2 regions of the Acidovorax sp. Q11 genome follow, and region 2 is predicted to be linked to the other one. Evidence: riboswitches for the same ligand, from Rfam matches in the RefSeq annotation. Region 2 holds a riboswitch; the other holds the start of a gene.
The links. Region 2 has a riboswitch for glycine ahead of gcvT (glycine cleavage system aminomethyltransferase GcvT). Riboswitches for the same ligand answer to the same signal wherever they lie in the genome.
Positions count from the first base shown of each region.

Region 1 (9,282 bases), on a different contig from region 2:
CATGCGCGGAGAAGGCCAAAAAAGTGCATCAAAAGGAGCCTCACAGGCTCTCAAAACAAGCCACAGCGGCCCACGAGGCTTGACCCCTCAAAGAGAAACAACTATTCTTTAAATAACAAATTTTGTTAATTTAAAGATAGTCAAATGAAAACCACCCGCCAGCAACAAGATGCCACGCGCCGCCAGATCGTGGCCAGCGCGGTGGACCTCATGACCCGCCAGGGCTTTGACGGCACGACGATGAAGGACATCGCGCGTGCCGCAGGCATTGGCGACGCGACCATCTACAAATACTTCCCCACCAAGGACCGCATCGTGGTCGGCTACCTGGACGACACCGTCCAGCAGGCGCTGGCCGACACGCTGCAGACCCCGGGGTTTGATGGCTACGGCCTGCAGGAAAAGCTGCAGCGCCTGACCGACGCGGTGCTGGAGCGCCTGTTGGCCGACCGCGAGTTCGTGGCCCAGGTGCGCGGGCTGGCGCGGCGCTCGCCGCTGTCGATGCTGGCCGAGCCCCTGGCGGCGCGCCAGGGCCTGCGCGATGCGGTGAGCAGTTTTCTGGAAGCCGCCGAGGCCAGCGGCGAGATCGAGCCCTGCGACTTCAAGGGCCTGGCGGGCAGCCTCTATACCGATTACCTCGCGGGCGTGGTGAGCTACTGGCTGGCCGACACCTCCGACGAGTTCGCTGACACCACGCAGCTGGTGGACCTGTCGCTGGGTGTGCTGGTGCAGGCGCTGCGCGTGGGCCTGGTCAACCGCGTGGCGCAGCTGGGCGGCTTTGTGCTGCGCAGCCAGATGGCGCGCATGGCCCAGCACGGAAGCGGCCTGCTGGGCATGCTGCAACTGGCGCGGCAGACGCTGGGCAGTGCCCCGGCTGCCCCATCCGCGCGCAGCCCCGAGCCCCCGGCGCCGCCCCCACGCCGCGCCACACGCGCGCCCCGCACCCCGGCGGCGGCACCCGCCGCCACCCACAAAAAGAAGAGCACACCATGAATTCGCCCGCCGCTATCGCAGCCCCCACCACCGCGCGCGCCACCCAGGTGCCACAGGGCACGGCCATCCACGCCACGCTGCCCGGGGCCGATTTTTTTGACGCCTACGAGGTGACCGACCGACACCCCGCACGCTCGGCCCTGCAGTCGTGGCTGGATGTGGCGGCCCGCACCCCGGCATGGACACGCGCCCTCATGTTTGTGCGCAACAAGGCCGTGCGCCTGGTGGGCCTGAAGGACCTGGGCCAGTTGCACGACGGCCACCCGCCCGCCAGTGGCCGCGCACTGCGCGACGCGCGCAGCTACCGCGTGGGCGACCGGGTGGGCATCTTCCGCATCCGGCACCTGAGCGACACCGAGGTGGTGATGGGCCAGGACGACAAGCACCTGGACGTGCAGGTGTCCATCTGCAAACAGCCCGCGGCTCCCGGCGCCGCGCCCCGGGTGGTGCTGAGCACGGTGGTGCACATCCACAACACACTGGGCCACGCGTACATGGCGGTGATCACGCCGATCCACCGCGTGATTGCACGCGGCACGGCGCAGCGCCTGGCAAACCATGGCCAAAACTGAAACGGACGCCCCGCGCACCGGCAAGCTGGCCCGCAGCGCCATCACCGGGCTGGCGGCAGCGCGCATCGGCATGGCCGAGCTCTCGCACCGCACGCGCAAGCGTTCAGCCCAGGCGCAGGCCGAGCACGAGGCAGCGCTGGGCCGCATCTTGTTCGGCGCGCTGGGGCAGTTGCGGGGTTCGGCGCTCAAGGTGTCGCAGCTGCTCAGCATGCACCCGCAGCTGCTGCCCGAGGGCGTGCGGCGCGAGCTGGCCCGCGCCCACCACCAGGCCCCACCGCTCAACCGCGCACTGGTGGGCCGCGTGTTCCGCCAGGCCTTCGGGCAAGAGCCCGAGGCGCTGTTCGACCACTTCGAGCCCACCGCATTTGCCGCCGCCAGCCTGGGCCAGGTGCACCGCGCACAGCTGACGGGCCACGGCACGGTGGCCGTGAAGGTGCAGTACCCCGGCATCGCCGCCACCATTGCCAGCGACATGCAGCTCATGCGTGCCGCGCTGCGCGCACTGGCCCACACCGATCTGCCCCTGCCCACCGACGCGGTGATGGACGGCGTGATGGCCGAGATCGAAGCCACCCTGCTGCGCGAGGTGGACTACCTGCAGGAGGCCGAACAGCTGCAGTGGTTTGCAGAGCACGCCGCGCAGCCGGGGGTGGTGATGGCCCGGCCCATCCTGTCGCACACCCGCGCCCAGGTGCTCACGCAGCAGTTTCTGCCGGGCCAGCCGCTGCAGGCCTGGCTGGCCACCCAACCCACGCAGGTGCAGCGCGACCAGGCCGGGCAGCACCTGTGGGACTGGTTCATGCACTGCCTCTTTGTGCTGGGGCGGGTGCATGCCGACCCGCACCCGGGCAACTTTGTGTTTGCGCCCGATGGCACGGTGGGCGTGCTGGACTTTGGCTGCACGCGCAGCCTGTCCGCAGGGTTTCGCGCCCAGGTGGCGCAGGCTTGGTCGGCGCTGCTGCGGCCTGCGGACGACCCGCAGCGCCATGCACTCGTGCTGCAGGCCTACCAGGCCCTGGGTCTGGCCGGGGCCGATGTGAGCCTGCCCACCTACTGCACTGACCTGGCCCCCGCGCTGGCCGAGATGCAGGCCTGGCAGATCGAGCCCTTCACACAGGCGGTGTTTGACTTTGGCACCAAGACCCCACCGCCGCTGACCCCACCCGCCGACCAGCGCGTGCTGGGCCGCCACCTGCAGCAAGTGCCCTGCGAAATGCCCGCGTTCGAGCGCATGTGGATGGGACTGATGCACCTGCTCACGCAACTGGGCGCACGGGTGCACACCCGGGGCGCGCACTGGCTCGCCCGCACCACCGCCAAGCCCTGACCACCTGACCATGCCCCCTTCACGGAGCTTGCCCGCCATGACCCTCACCCCCCCACCTCCTTTTACGCTTCGCACCGCCTGGAAGGGCCTGTGGCTGCTCGCCGTGGCCGCCATCCACACGCTGTTTGCCGCCATCGTGTTCCCGCCCCAGTTGGAGGAGATCGTTCGGCGCGGCGTGATCGACAGCGTGGGCACCGACCCCATGGCGGGCGCTGTGGCCTGGTTCGTGCTGTTTGGCGCCGTGCTGGCCCTGCTGGGCTGGGCCGTGCTGCTGATCGAGCGCCATGCGGCGCCAGCCCCCGGCTTGCTGCGTCCACTGGGTCTGGGGGTGCTGGCCCTGGCACTGCTGGGCATCGCGCTCATGCCCGCATCGGGCTTCTGGCTGGTGCTGCCACCCGCGCTGGCAATGTGCTGGTCCCCCGGCCAACGGACCCTGGCCGCCTGAGCAGTGCCCAGTCCCAAGAGGAGACAAAACATGAACACTTCGCTGGTGCTTGCAGCCGTGGGCCTGGCCCTGGTGGGCGCCGTCCATTCCGTGCTCGGAGAAATCCTGGTGTTCCGCACCCTGCGCCTGCGTGGCGTGGTGCCCACAGGCGGCCAGCCCGTGCTGCGCGAGCAGCATGTGCGCATCCTCTGGGGCAGCTGGCACCTGGTGACGGTGCTGGGCTGGGCCTTCAGCGCCCTGCTGTGGCGCCTGGGCATGGTGCCCGTGGACGCGGGCCTGGGCGCCTGGGTAGCGGATGTGGCGGCAGGCGCCACGCTGGCCTGCGGGCTGCTCGTATTTTTTGCCACCGAGGGGCGGCACCCCGCATGGGTAGCGCTGATGCTGCTGGCGGTGGTGATCTGGTGGCGCTGAGCCCTGCCGCGAGCGTGACAAAAATCACACTCCTCCCATGCGCCTCCGCCCCAGGAAACACAACTTCACAAGACTTCGCAATCCGACTACACCGGCTTGACGCAGGGCCCGCAGCATCAAGGCTCCGGTTCCGACAGGGACCATTTTTAGGAGTTCACCATGGCCCGCAATGCACTCGCCGCTGTATCCATCGCCCTGCTGACGCTGGCTGCCGCCACGGCAGCGCACGCGCAGCACACCAGCGCCACCGTTGTCATCGGTGCGGACGCGCCCCGCTACCACGGCCCGGCGCCTGTGGTGGTGCAGTACCAGGCGCCCCCACCACCCCGCCATGAGGCCGTGCCCCACCCACGCCGGGGCATGGTCTGGGTGCCCGGCCACTGGGAGTGGCGTGGCCACCGCCATGTCTGGCAGCAAGGCCACTGGGTCAAGGCCCGCCCCGGGTACCACTACCGCGAACCGCGCTGGGTGGAACATGGCGGCCGCTGGGACATGCAGCGTGGCGGCTGGGACCGCGACCGGGATGGTGTGCCCAACCGCCACGACCGGGACCGCGATGGCGACGGTGTATCCAACCGCCACGACCGCAGCCCCGACAACCCTTACCGCAACTGAGAGCCTGTTTACGATCTCGCAGGAGATCACAAACAGGCGCTGAAAGGCGCGGCGGACTGGGGCAGCGTTGGCTGGGTGCTGTTCAGTCGAACACCAGCTCCGCCAGGCCCAGGCCCGGGAAATCCGCCACCACCCGGGTGCCCGGCGCCACCAGCACGGTGCCGGTGCACGAGCCCGTCGTCACCCACTGGCCTGCGCGCAGCCCGCCCAGGCTGTGTGCGCCTTCGTTGGCCAGCCACACCAGCAACCGCAGCGGGTCGCCCGCCGGGTTGCCCCAGGTGGTGTGCTGCACGGCCACCGATTCGTTCACCCACAGCCTCACCCCTTGCGCCAGCGGCTGCACTGCCGCTAGATCGGCCGTCCCGGCGCCCACCACCAGGGCGCCATGGCAGGCTTGATCGGCCAGGCGGCTCCATTCGCCCTGCTGGGCCCAGGCGGCAAAACGGGTGTCGCACACCTCGATGGCAGCGCGCACCGACACCAGGGCCGCACGCACCTCGTCCAGGCTGTAGGGCGCGGCGCGCGGGGGCAGATCGGCGCCCAGTTCGTAGGCCAGTTCCGCCTCCACCCCCAGCACCACAAAACCGGCGGCGGGCAGGTGCACAGCGGCTTGCCCGGCGTGCTGGGCCTGCGCCACCCAGACCGAATCGCGGGTGAGCGCCGCGCGCGCGGGCAGTGCATCGGGCGATGCCGCGCCCACCTTCCAGCCCGCGACCTCGCCGCGCTCGCGCACCACCGCGTCCTGCACCGCATAGGCTTGGGCCGCGTTCTGCGGGCGCAACCCAGCGGGCAGGTCCAGCGGGCGGGGCGTGCGCCCCTGGCGGGCCATGGTGAGCACGGCGGCACTGGTCTGCGGGTCAAAGGCGGTATCGGGCATGGGGCGGTTCCAGGGTCAGGGAGATCGGCAAATTATGGCCACCAGCCACCGGGGGCCCACGGCCCCAGCATCAGCAACGATTGCGGCCCATTAGCGCACAGGAGTCGGTTTTCGCGTGTCGTGCGCTCCTAGAATGGCCCCCGCAGGAGAGCGCAGTGGCACCGCCCGCTGTGCACCGAAGGCGCAAACTCCCATACACGCTCAGGTTCCGTACTGCACCATTTTTCAAAGCCGTCTGGAGAGCCGCTTCGCGCAACGCGAAGCGCACCGAAGGAGCAAGCCGCAGCCCGGGTGGGATGGCGGTGAATCTCTCAGGTACCAAGGACAGGGGGAGCGGCAGCCTGGCGGACATGCGCCAGCTGCTTGCTATTGATTTAGTAGCTGCAATCGCATACCCATCAGGCGCAGACCCCTTAAAAGGCTTCAAAAATGCGCGTGATCGTTCTCGGCGCCGGCTTGCTCGGCGTGACTTCGGCTTATTTCCTCTCGCAACTCGGTCACGAGGTGACCGTCATCGACCGCCAGGGTGCGCCCGGCGCCGAAACCAGCTTTGCCAACGGCGGCCAGATCTCGGTGAGCCATGCCGAGCCCTGGGCCAACCCCAGCGCGCCGCTCAAGGTGCTGCAGTGGCTGGGCAAGGAGGACGCGCCTCTGCTGTTCCGCATCCGAGCCGACATGCGCCAGTGGCTGTGGGGCCTGTCTTTTTTGCGCAACTGCACGCCCGCGCGCACGCGCCACAACATCGAGCAGATCGTGCGCCTGGGCACCTACAGCCGCGACACGCTGCAGCAGCTGCGCGCGGCCACCGGCCTCCAGTACGACCAGCGCACGCAGGGCATCCTCCACTTCTATACCAACCAAAAGGAATTCGACGGCGCACTGGCCCCGGCCGAGCAGATGCGCCAGCTGGGCTGCGAGCGCCAGGTCATCAGCGCCGACGAGGCCGTGCGCCTTGAACCCGCGCTGGCCCACATCCGCCCGCAGCTGGCGGGCGCCACCTACACGGCCGAGGACGAATCGGGCGATGCCAACCAGTTCACGCGCGAGCTGGCCAAGCTGTGCGAGGCGGCGGGCGTGCAGTTCCGCATGGGCCACCACATCACCGCACTGCGCGAGGCAGGCGGCCGCATCGACCACGTGGAAGTGACCAACGCCGAGGGCCGGTTCGAGCGCGTGCGCGGCGATGCGTTTGTGCTGGCCATGGGCTCGTTCAGCCCGCTGCTGGCACAGCCGCTGGGCATCCAGCTGCCCATCTACCCGGCCAAGGGCTACTCGGTGACGATGCCGGTGAAAGACGCCAGCAAGGCGCACCAGGTGAGCCTGACAGACGACGAGTTCAAGCTCGTGTTCTCGCGCTACACCAGCGAACGCGGCGGTGATCGCCTGCGCATTGCAGGCACGGCCGAGCTGAACGGCTACGACCGCCACCTGAACCAGGTGCGCTGCGAGGCCATCGTGCGGCGTGTGGAACAGCTTTTCCCTGGCGCGGGCGACGCGAGCCAGGCCCAGTTCTGGAGCGGACTGCGCCCGGCTACACCGAGCAACGTGCCGCTGATCGGCAAGACGAAGGTGGGCAACCTGTTCCTCAACACCGGCCACGGCACGCTGGGCTGGACGCATGCCTGCGGCTCGGGCAAGGCCCTGGCCGACATCGTGAGCGGCCGCGTGCCCGAGGTGGACTTTGCGTTCCAGGGCTTGCAGGGGCGTGCGGCGGGCGCGGCGTTGGTGCCGTCGCGCACGGCGGCCTGAAGCAGCGCGCGGTTGCAGCGAGGCAGCGCTGCAACCGCCACGAAAGCCCGCGCCTACTTGGCCGCGCCCGTGGCGTGCGCCACAAACTGCGCCACGGCCAGCATGTCCTTCTCGCTCATGCGCTCGGCATACGAGGGCATCACGCCGATGCCTGCCTTCAGCGCGCGCAACACGCGGCCCGCGTCGGGTTTCAGCTCATCCAGCACCGGGCCCACCTGGCCCTCGGCCCCAGCGGCCTGCAGCGTGTGGCACACCGCGCAGGCGGGCTGGATCTTGGTGAACAGCTCCTTGCCACGCGCCAGTTCGGCAGGGTCGGCGGCCCAGGCCGCCGCACAGGCACCGACAGCCCACAGCGCCACCCCGAGGTGGCGCGCTCGGTTCCACCGCCCCATGTCAGGCGACAGCCACCGTGACAGCGTGGTCGCGCCAGCTGGCGTTGTTGTAGCCGCCCAGGTTTTCCTCGCGCTGCTCGGCCTGCACATTGCCCGCCGTGTCGGTGGCGCGGCTGGCCAGCACATGGCTGCCTGCCTCCAGACGCACGGGCAGCGCAAACTGCCGCCAGGCAAACGGGCCCAGGTCGGGGCCGATGAGCTTGGCCGCCAACCAGGTTTTGCCACCATCGACCGAGACTTCCACACCCTTGATGCCGCGTGTGCCGCCAAAGGCCACGCCATGCACCTGCACCTGCCCGGGCTTGAGCGCGCCCTTGTCGGGCAGCGGCCCGTTGATCCAGGACTTGACGCCCATCTCCCACACCGAAGGCTGGTCGGGGCTGGCCTTGCTGCCGGGGGGCGACATGCGGTAGCCGTGCGACATGATGCGTGCCTGTGACTGTGCGCTGGTAAACGCCACGCGCTTGACGTACTTGATGTTGTTCACGCCCTGGTAGCCCGGCACCACCAGCCGCAGCGGGCCGCCGTGCGCGAGCGACAGCAGCTCGCCATTCATCTCCCAGGCCAGGAGAGCGTCATCCAGTGCCTTCACGGGCACCGAGCGCTCCACCAGCACGGTGAGCGGGTCCACGCCCTCGGGCAGTTTTTCGCCGCCCGTGCCGGTCAGGTAAGCAGCACCATCGGCCAGGCCACCCAGGGCCGCCACCACGTTGCGCAGCGGCACACCGCTCCAGACCACACAACCTGCCGCACCCACCTGCCAGGGTGTGCCGCTGGGCTTGCTGGGGAAAAAGCCCCGCCCATTGCCCGAGCACTGCAGCACCGTGGCCACGGTTTCCACGCCCAGGGTGCGAAGTTCGGCCAGCGTCAGGCTGCGCGGGTTTTTCACCCCTTCGACGGATACGCTCCAGGCATCGCGGTTGTCCAGAATGGCCGCGTCGGGCGCAGGCAGGTTGTTACGCACGTACAGCTGGTTGGACGGCGTGATGACGCTGGTGCCGAATGCAGAGCGGCGCGTCTCCAGCGTGCTGGTGCTGTGCACGATCAGGGCTTCGGGCGTCTTCCAGCCTGCATAGGCGGGCAGCGGCTTGGCGGCCGGGGCAGCGGCCGCCTGGGCCCGGGCGTTGCCCGTCCACCCTGCCAGGCCCAGCGCGCCCAGGGCGGCGGCGCTTCCAGCCAGCAGGTGGCGGCGCGGCAAGGTCGTGGAATGTGTCATGGGAGGGTCTCCAAACTAGGGGGGGTGGGATGGGCAGGCAAGGGGGCCCGGCCCGGTGGCAGCCCCCTCTGGCCGATGGAGGCAGCCCGCATTCTGTGGGGCAGCTCCGGCCCGGCGCACGCAACATTGCGTTAACAGAAGTAACAGATACAAAACATCCGAAACATCTGCACGCATGTCAGATGGCGTGGGCATATTCGCCGCTTCGGAGAGAGAACGAAGAAAGGGCGACACCATGAACATCCAGAAAAAATCCAAAGCCCACCGTGCGAGCGCCCAGCTGGCCGTGCTGCTCTGCTGGGGCCTCGGCTGCAGTTCGGCACTGGCACAGCTCACGGCCATGGTGGCGGTGGAGCCCACCGCGCGCAAAGCCGCCCATTCCATCCTGCGCACGGCGGCCGAGTCGGGCCTGGCCAAGGCCTCGGGTCAGTCTGTGGCCCTGGCCACCAGCGACGACATGGCCGATGTGATGCGCGCCACCCGCAGCGCGGGCTACGACATCTTCATCGGCCCGGCGCAGGTGGCAGCCTCGGCGCTGCAGCGGGGCTATGAGCTGGTGGGCGCCACGCACAAGTCCGACAAGTACCTGCTGGTGGGGCTGGCGCAGATCGACGCCGTGCCCGCCATGAAGGGCCGCCGCCTTTACCTGCCGCAGCAGGACTCCATCTACACCTACATGGCGCGC
Region 1 covers NZ_JBUDZG010000007.1:73,318-82,599, forward strand. Annotated here, with positions in the region: gene ACYZGB_RS08300 (TetR/AcrR family transcriptional regulator) at 145-993, shown strand; gene ACYZGB_RS08305 (DUF2867 domain-containing protein) at 990-1,565, shown strand; gene ACYZGB_RS08310 (ABC1 kinase family protein) at 1,552-2,892, shown strand; gene ACYZGB_RS08315 (DUF6463 family protein) at 2,930-3,337, shown strand; gene ACYZGB_RS08320 (hypothetical protein) at 3,368-3,748, shown strand; gene ACYZGB_RS08325 (YXWGXW repeat-containing protein) at 3,908-4,363, shown strand; gene ACYZGB_RS08330 (2-keto-4-pentenoate hydratase) at 4,446-5,240, opposite strand; glycine riboswitch at 5,466-5,578, shown strand; gene ACYZGB_RS08335 (D-amino acid dehydrogenase) at 5,670-6,989, shown strand; gene sorU (SorU family sulfite dehydrogenase c-type cytochrome subunit) at 7,043-7,381, opposite strand; gene sorT (SorT family sulfite dehydrogenase catalytic subunit) at 7,383-8,597, opposite strand; gene ACYZGB_RS08350 (rhodanese-like domain-containing protein) at 8,833-9,282, shown strand, end outside.
Region 1: another riboswitch for glycine. It lies ahead of ACYZGB_RS08335 (D-amino acid dehydrogenase); the one in region 2 lies ahead of gcvT (glycine cleavage system aminomethyltransferase GcvT).

Region 2 (9,282 bases):
GGAAAGCGCGAGGTGACCTGCACGGCACGAATCACATCCGCCGCAGGCATGGGCCGCATGGACACCACCATCGCGCCGCCAAAGGGCCCGGCGGGTTCGGTGGCGATGTTGGTGCGGTACATGGCCACGTTCTTGCCTTCGTTGATGTGGCGCAGGCTGATACCGGCTTCTTGCAGCGCCGACTCGAACGAGAACGAACAGCCAAGCACAAAGGTCACAAGGTCGGGGCGCCAGAGGTCGGTGATGTCGGTCACTTCTTGCGCCAGCTCACCATGGCGCCAGACGCGGTACTGCGGCACGTCGCTGCGGATGTCGATGCCCTCGCCCAGCGATGGCAGCATGACCTGGCCGGGCTCGCTCACGGCCAGCACCGGGCAGGGCTTGGGGTTGCGCTGGCAAAAGCGCAGAAAATCACCCGCCTGCACCTCCGGCAGGATCACCAGGTTGCCCTGCACCCGGCCATGCGCCAGGCCGCTGGTGTGCGATGCCCAGGCGCCTTGCCGGATGATGCTGCGCACATGGCCGGGGTGGTTGATGCCCTCGGCGCCAAACACTGCCAGCGCTTTTTCTTGAACTGAATCCACCGTGTTTCCTTGCATTGAGAAATGTCAATTGCATGACGTTGGGCGGATTGTGTTGGGCTGCGCTGCCTGCTGGCAAATTCAAAAATTTTCTCTTAGCTCATCGATTTTTTCGATGCACACCATTGGGGCAAGGAGAACCAAGTTGGTGCCAAGGGTTAACCCTTGCAGACGATTCAAGGGTTAACCCGGGCATGGTGGATGGCGCGCAAAAAACGCTGCGCAATGGCGTTTCTTGCCCTTGCGGGCAGTTCGACCCAGCTTTGATCAGCGCCCGCAGGATGAAGGGTGGAACGCTGAACGTGCGGCGTTGCATGCACTGCGCCGGTGCATGCATGCGCCAGGGATCGCTCAGGCTTGGGCTTTGCGCGCCTTGGATGGCGGCTGTTGGGTGTCGATAAAACTGAGCGCTGAACGCACGACGGCCTCCATCGCCGGTGACGAGGGGTCTTCGCGGTAGCTCACGTGGATGGGCAGAGGCTTCAGCGGGGTATCGCAGGCCAGCGCACGCAGGTCCGGGAACGCCAGCAGCCGCTGCACCGCCAGCCGGGGCAGCGTCGCCACGCCAAAGCCGCCCTGCACCAGCTGGACCATGGCCGAGATGGACGAGATGGTGTGCACGCAACGTGGCTCGACCTGGGCCTGGCGCAGCGTGTCGAGCAAAAACACATGGGGCTGAGAGCCGCGCTGAAAGGTCAGGATGTCGGCACCCGCGAAATCCTGGAGCGCATAGCGGCGTTTGCGGTGCGTCTTGCTATTGCCCACAAACACCATCTCCATCGGCGTGACGGCCTGGCTGCGAATGCCGTCGGCTGCGGCAGGCAACGCGGCAAACACGGCGTCCAGCGTGCCCCGGCGGATCTGGTCGAGCAACACGGGCGTGGTCTCCACCGTCAGTTCCAGCTCCAGCAGCGGGTTGTCCTTGCGCAGTTGCTCCACCCACGGAATGAGCCACGAGTGCAGCACCGATTCGATGGCGCCGAGACGGATCGACACCTCCAGCGGCCCGCCCGAGCCCATCTCGGCCTTGAGCTGGCGCTGCAGCTCCAGCATGCGCTTGGCGTAGACCAGAAAACGGGCCCCGGCCACCGTGAGCTTGAAGTGCTTGTCGCGCCGGTCGAGCAGCAGCACGCCCAGCTCTTCTTCGAGTGCCGCAATGCGACTTGACATGGCCGACTGCGTGAGGAACAGCTTCTCGGCCGCACGTGTCACGCTCTTGAGGGAGGCCACCCAGTAGAAGGCTTCGACAAATCGCAGGTTCATGGTGGAGGCTCCCAAGCGCATTCCAGCAAACGCAGAATGCTCCTATTTTGATAGCTTAAAACGCTTGACCATAGCGCGGAAGCGGCCATTTTTATTCAAATCGACCCCACAAAAAGCGGCAGATCGGCCTTCTTGAGCGTGCGCAGCACAAAGCTGGATCGGCTGTGGCGTATGCCCTTGATCTTGTAGAGCTTCTCGCGCAGCAGGCGTTCGTAGTCACGCGTGTCCTTGACCACGATGCGCAGCAGGTAGTTTGAAGTGCTTGTCGCGCCGGTCGAGCAGCAGCACGCCCAGCTCTTCTTCGAGTGCCGCAATGCGACTTGACATGGCCGACTGCGTGAGGAACAGCTTCTCGGCCGCACGTGTCACGCTCTTGAGGGAGGCTACCCAGTAGAAGGCTTCGACAAATCGCAGGTTCATGGTGGAGGCTCCCAAGCGCATTTCAGCAAACGCCGAATGCTCCTATTTTGATAGCACAAAGCGCTTGACCATAGCGCGGAAGCGGCCATTTTTATTCAAATCGACCCCACAAAAAGCGGCAGATCGGCCTTCTTGAGCGTGCGCAGCACAAAGCTGGATCGGCTGTGGCGTATGCCCTTGATCTTGTAGAGCTTCTCGCGCAGCAGGCGTTCGTAGTCACGCGTGTCCTTGACCACGATGCGCAGCAGGTAGTCGTAGTCGCCCGACACCAGGTGTGCCTCGATCACCTCAGGAATGCTGGCCAGGGTCTCGCCAAATTTTTCGAGCGTGTTGTCCGAATGGCTGTCGAGCGTGACCTGCACCAGCACCGTGTCGGCCAGGTCGAGCGACTGCGGGTTGATGCGCACCGTGTAGCCCTGGATGACACCCGCCTCTTCCATCTTCTTGATGCGCCCCCAGCAGGGCGACGGGCTCAGGCCCACGGTCTGGCCGATCTCTTGCAAGCTGGCGCGCGCGTTGCCCTGCAGCACGGCGAGAATTTTTCTATCGAGGCGATCCATCGGCCGGATTATTCACAAAATTCTTCCATTGCAGCAAATTTTTCTGCAAACAAGGCCAATCGAAGCGAATTCAGCAAATTCATCTCTGCCACGCGGCGCATACTTCTTTCATCAAGGCGCTCTTACCGGAGCGCACAAACTGACAAGGCCCCGGCTGGTTACCGCCAGCACGGGGCCCTTGGCATTCCGGGCCCCATCACGAGCACCCGGCGGCGGCCATACAGACCGCATGTACAGGTCTGCCAGCCCAGCACTCGGAGTGTCGCCAATGCAACTGCAAACGCCCTGCAGCCCAGTTAATAAGCACGCTTACCAGCACAAACCCGGATGCCTGCGGCCATGCTGCACCGCCATAATTTCAGCGAGGTCGGGGGCGGCTCCGCAAGGGCCCCAGCGCAACCCACCCCTGCCCCACCATCAACAGGAGACACCATGCAATTGACCAGACTCGTCGTCGGCCTGAGCCTCGCGCTCGGCTTTGTGGCCACCGCTGCCGCGCAGACCACCATGCGCATCAGCATCTCGACGGCCCAGAATTCTCACCAGGGGATTGCCATCGACACGTTTGCCAAGGAAGTCGAAAAGCGCACCAGTGGCCGCTACAAGGTGCAGACCTTCTACAACGGCGCCCTGGGTGGCGAGCGCGAGTCGATCGAAGCCGTGCAGCTGGGCACGCAGGAGCTGGCGTTCAGCTCCACAGGCCCCATCCCCAACTTTGTGCCAGAGACCAAGATCCTGGACGTGCCCTTCCTGTTCCGCGACAAGGCCCACGCCCGCGCCGTGCTGGACGGCCCCATCGGCCAGGAGATGCTGACCAAGTTCGACAGCAAGGGCTTCAAGGCCCTGGCCTGGGCCGAAAACGGCTTCCGCCATATGACCAACAGCAAGCGTTCGGTGAACACGCCCGATGACCTCAAGGGCCTGAAGATGCGCACGATGGAGAACCCCGTGCACATCGCCGCGTACAAGGGCTTTGGCATCATCACCACGCCCATGGCCTTCCCCGAAGTGTTCACGGCCCTGCAACAAGGTACTGTGGACGGCCAGGAGAACCCGCTGCCCGTGATCATCTCGGCCAAGTTCGACCAGGTGCAAAAGCACCTGACACTGACCGGCCACGTGTATTCGCCTGCCATCTTCGTGATGAACAAGGGCGCTTTCGAGAAACTGTCGGCCGCGGACAAACAGGCCTTCATCGACGCCGCCAAGGAAGGCACCAAGGCCAATCGGGCCCGCGTGGACGAAGACGATGCCAAGGGTGTGGCCGACCTGCGCGCCAAGGGCATGACGGTGGTGGACAACCCCGACAAGTCCAAGTTTGTGGCCGCACTGGCCCCCGTGAATGCCGAATTCGAAAAACAGTTCGGCAAGGCCACGCTCGACAAGATCCGCGATTTCAAGTGATGCCCACGCTACTATCGTTGTAGTAGCAACCAACGCCCGTAGCGCAAGCGCTATCGGGCGTTTTTATTCTCGCCCCGGGTTTATTGCCTGATTGCTTACCGTGTTGTTCCCCCTGTTGATTCAACAACTGCCCATGGCTGGAACCGCCCCATGAAAAATGCTTTTCTCACCTTTGAACGATGGACCACGTTCATCGCCATGCTGGGGGCCTGCGCCATGCTGGCCCTGTCTGCCTCGCTGGGCATGTTCCAGATCCTCATGCGCTTTGTGCTGGAGCAGCCCGCCGAATGGACGGAAGTGCTGATCCGCTTCAGCCTGATCTGGATGGTGTTCCTCGCCATCCCCGCCGCCTTCCGCCAGGGGGCGATGGTGAGCGTGGATGTGCTGTACCGCTGGAGCCCTCCCGCCCTGCGGCGGGTGCTGGACTGGGTGGTCGCGCTGGCAGCCCTGGCGCTGATCGGCATCGTCATCTGGTACGGCTGGGACTACGCCCAGCGCGGTGGTGTGCAGAGCATGGCAGGGCTGGAATCCGTATCGATGTTCTGGGCCTACCTGGCCATGCCCATCGGCGGCCTGTTCTGCACTGTCGGCATCATCGGCAATCTCATCGACCCCCTGCGCATGGAACTGGAGACCGCCCAATGAGCATGGTCATGATTTCAACGATGGTGATTTGCTTTGCACTCACCATTTCGGTGGCCGTGTCCATCGGCCTCGCTTCCATCCTGGGCATCCAGGCATCCAACGCCAACATGCTGATCTCGGTGAAGGAGATGTTCGCCTCGATCAACAAGTTTCCGCTGGCGGCCATCCCCTTCTTCATCCTCGCGGGCAACCTGATGGAGACCGGTGGCATCTCGCGCCGCCTGGTGGAGTTTGCCAAGAGCATCGTGGGCGGCGTGCAGGGCGGCCTGCCCATGACCTGCGTGCTCACCTGCATGATCTTCGCGGCCGTTTCGGGCTCGTCGGTAGCCACCACGTTTGCGATTGGTGCCATCCTGATCCCCGCGCTCATCAAGCATGGCTACCCCACCAGCTATGCGGCGGCGCTGCAGGCCACCAGTGCCGAGCTGGGCGTGATCATTCCGCCCTCGATTCCGATGATCCTGTACGGCGTGAGCGCCGAAGTGTCCATTGGCGAGCTGTTCATCGCGGGCTTTGGCCCGGGCCTGCTGATCAGCGCCGCGCTGATGCTCTTCGTATGGGCGTACTGCAAGTACAAGGGCTGGGGCAAGAACGACGGCGATGGCCGCATGCCCTTTGGCAAGGCCACGCTGCAGGCAGGCTGGGCGCTGCTCATGCCTGTGATCATCCTGGGCGGCATCTACGGCGGCGTTTTCACCCCCACCGAAGCATCGGCCGTGGCCGTGTTCTATGCGCTCATCGTCGGCATGGTGATCTACCGCGAGATCCGCATCAAGGACCTGTTCGCCATCCTGCGCAAGTCGGCCATCTCGTCGGCGGTGATCATGTTCATCATCGCCAACGCCGGGCTGTTTGCGTTCCTCATCACACGTGCCGGGGTGCCCGATGCCATCGGCCGCTGGCTCGAAGCCGTGCTGCAGTCCCCTGCCCTGTTCCTGCTGGGCGTGAATGCGGCGCTGTTCGTGATCGGCATGTTCATCGAGACCAGCGCCGCCATCATCGTGCTGGCGCCCATCCTGGCGCCCGTGGCCATGCACTTTGGCATCGACCCGGTGCATTTCGGGCTGATCATGGTGGTGAACCTGGCGCTGGGCATGATCACACCGCCCTTTGGTGTGAACCTGTTTGCGGCCTGCACGGTGGCCAAGATCTCGCTGGACCGGATCATCAAACACCTGCTGCCTTTTGTGTGCGTGATCCTGGTGTGCCTGCTGGTCATTACCTATGTGCCATCGATTTCTCTGGCCTTGCGTGACCTGGTCTATGCCAAGTAGGCGTTAGAATCCCGCCCGTCAGGAGAGAGTGCTCCGCCCGCCAAACAGGGCGTGCAGCACCGCCGAAGGCGCAGGCAGCAGCCGAACGCTCAGGCAAAAGGACTGACAACCGCCCGCAGTGATGCGGGCGTTCCCTTGCTGGAGAGAGATGGCCCACCGCACCGCGTGATGAGGCCATCCACCGAAGGAGCAAACCGCATGGCCAGCCAGGGCGCTGCGGTGAATCTCTCAGGTAAAGCGGACAGCAGGGCAAATCCCGTGGCCACCCGTGTGGCTGCGGCCCCCATTTGCCCCGGAGTTCCGCCATGTCAGCCCCTGCCACGTCTACCCTGCTCACCACGCCCCTGAACGCCCTGCACATCGAGCTGGGCGCCCGCATGGTGCCTTTTGCGGGCTATTCCATGCCCGTGCAGTACCCCGCAGGCCTGATGGCCGAGCATGTGCACACCCGCACCGCAGCGGGCTTGTTCGACGTATCGCACATGGGCCAGCTCAAACTCATCGGCGCCGATGCAGCTGCGGCGTTTGAAACCCTGATGCCCGTGGACGTGATCGACCTGCCCGTAGGCAAGCAGCGCTACGGGTTGCTGCTCACCGACGAGGGCACGGTCATTGACGACCTGATGTTCTTCAACCAGGGCGAGGTGAATGGAGAGTCCACGCTGTTCGTGATCGTGAATGGCGCCTGCAAGGTGGGCGACATTGCCCATATCCAGGCCCGCATCGGCCAGCGCTGCAAAGTGGTGCCCATGCCCGACCACGCCCTGCTCGCACTGCAGGGCCCGCAGGCCGTCACCGCCCTCGCCCGCCTCGCGCCCGGCGTGGGAAAACTGGTGTTCATGACCGGCGGCGCATTCAGCATTGCAGGCTGCGACTGCTTTGTGACCCGCAGCGGCTACACCGGTGAAGACGGTTTTGAAATCTCGGTGCCCGCTGCGCAGGCCGACACCCTGGCCCGCGCCCTGCTTGCCCAGCCCGAGGTCAAACCCATCGGCCTGGGTGCCCGCAACTCGCTGCGTCTCGAAGCGGGCCTGTGCCTGTACGGCAACGACATCGACACCACCACCACGCCGCCTGAAGCCGCACTGAACTGGGCCATCCAGAAGGTGCGCCGCACCGGTGGCGCCCGCGCGGGCGGCTTCCCGGGCGCCGACAAAGTCTTGGCGCAGATCGACAACCCCGCCACCCTGCTACGCAAGCGCGTAGGCCTGGTGGCGCTGGAACGTGTGCCCGTACGCGAGCACACCGAGCTGCAAAGCACGGACGGCCAGAAGATCGGCGAAGTCACCAGTGGCCTGCTGGGCCCCACGGTGAACGAGCCCGTGGCCATGGGCTATGTGGCGCCCGCATTTGCCGCCATCGGCACGCGTGTGAACGCTATCGTGCGCGGCAAGGCCGTGCCCATGGAAGTGCGCGCCATGCCTTTCACGCCCGCCAACTACTTTCGCGGCTGAAGAAATGACATACCCCCTGAGTCGCCTACGGCGCCTTCCCCCTGGAAGGGGGACGCCCCCAGCGCGGCGGGGCGGCCCTTGCGCGGGGGCGCTGGCATGCGCCACGCACGTCGCACACGCCAAGGCATAAACCACGGCCCTTTGCCGCTTACATTGCTGATTCCTTTATTTACCCGTTGCTTGAGGAGCTTCCCCATGACCGTCAAATTTTCCAAAGAACACGAATGGATCAACACCGCCGACACCGCTGCTGCCGTGGTGGGCATCACCGTGCACGCACAAGATGCGCTGGGCGACGTGGTGTTTGTGGACCTGCCCGAGGTGGGTGCGAGCTTCAGCCAGGGTGACGTGGCGGGCGTGGTCGAGTCCGTGAAGGCTGCTGCCGACGTGTACATGCCCGTGACCGGCGAGATCGTGGAAGTGAACGAAGCCCTGCGCGCCGACCCGTCGCTGGCCAACAGCGACCCGCTGGGCGCGGGCTGGTTCTTCAAGGTCAAGCTGGCCGATGTGGCCCAGCTCGACGCCCTGATGGACGAGACGGCCTACACGGCCTTTGCAGCCAACGCCTGATGGGCGCTTGGCCCATTCGTCTCCGGTTTCAAAACCATAGCTGCCTGCGTTTGATTCCATTGGATTTCAAAGAAAAATCCTTTGAAATGTCCGACTGACAAGCGCCAGCAGCTTCTTTTTTCATAGCACCCCGAACGCCCGCCATGACTGCCGCCCTGCCCACCTCCTTGCCGTTGTCCGCGCTGGAAAACGCCGCCGAATTCCTGCCCCGCCACATCGGCATCGACGCAGCGGATGAAGCCCACATGTTGTCCGTGATCGGCGAGGCCTCGCGCCGCGCGCTCATTGACTCCATCGTGCCGCGCTCCATCGCACGCAGCCGCGCCATGGATCTGCCAGCGGCCACCACCGAGGCCGCAGCGCTGGCCGAACTCAAGGCCATTGCGGGCAAAAACAAGGTGCTTAAGAGTTTCATTGGCCAGGGCTACTACGGCACGCACACGCCGGGCGTCATCCTGCGTAACATCCTCGAAAACCCCGCCTGGTACACCGCCTACACGCCTTACCAAGCTGAAATTTCGCAGGGCCGCATGGAGGCTCTGGTCAACTTCCAGACCATGGTGTGCGACCTGACCGGCATGCCGATTGCCAACGCGTCGATGCTCGATGAAGCCACGGCAGCCGCCGAGGCGATGACCCTGGCCAAGCGCTCGGTCAAGAGCAAGAGTAACGTGATTGTGGTGGCCGGCGACGCGCACCCCCAGACCATTGAAGTGATCCAGACCCGCGCCAAGCCCCTGGGCCTGGAAGTGCGCCTGGCCAACTCGGCCGAGGAATGGGACAGCCTGCTGGCGGGCGACTACTTTGCCGTGCTGGCCCAGTACCCTGCCACCAGCGGCCGCATTGACGACCTGCGTGCCGATGTGGAAAAAGCCCATGCCAAGCAGGCCGCCTTCATCGTGGCCGCCGACCTGCTGGCCCTGACCCTGATCACACCGCCCGGCGAACAAGGCGCCGACATCGTGGTGGGCACCACCCAGCGTTTTGGCATGCCCATGGGTGCTGGCGGCCCCCACGCCGCATTCATGGCCTGCCGCGACGAGTTCAAGCGCAACCTGCCCGGCCGCCTGGTGGGCGTGAGCGTGGACGTGCACGGCAAGCCAGCCTATCG
Region 2 covers NZ_JBUDZG010000002.1:102,932-112,213, reverse strand. Annotated here, with positions in the region: gene ACYZGB_RS02945 (putative hydro-lyase) at 1-536, opposite strand, end outside; gene ACYZGB_RS02940 (LysR family transcriptional regulator) at 933-1,844, opposite strand; partial or broken gene ACYZGB_RS02935 (Lrp/AsnC ligand binding domain-containing protein) at 1,940-2,098, opposite strand; partial or broken gene ACYZGB_RS02930 (LysR family transcriptional regulator) at 2,085-2,264, opposite strand; gene ACYZGB_RS02925 (Lrp/AsnC family transcriptional regulator) at 2,360-2,824, opposite strand; gene ACYZGB_RS02920 (TRAP transporter substrate-binding protein) at 3,257-4,228, shown strand; gene ACYZGB_RS02915 (TRAP transporter small permease) at 4,379-4,873, shown strand; gene ACYZGB_RS02910 (TRAP transporter large permease) at 4,870-6,147, shown strand; glycine riboswitch at 6,165-6,254, shown strand; glycine riboswitch at 6,276-6,402, shown strand; gene gcvT (glycine cleavage system aminomethyltransferase GcvT) at 6,453-7,601, shown strand; gene gcvH (glycine cleavage system protein GcvH) at 7,797-8,171, shown strand; gene gcvP (aminomethyl-transferring glycine dehydrogenase) at 8,315-9,282, shown strand, end outside.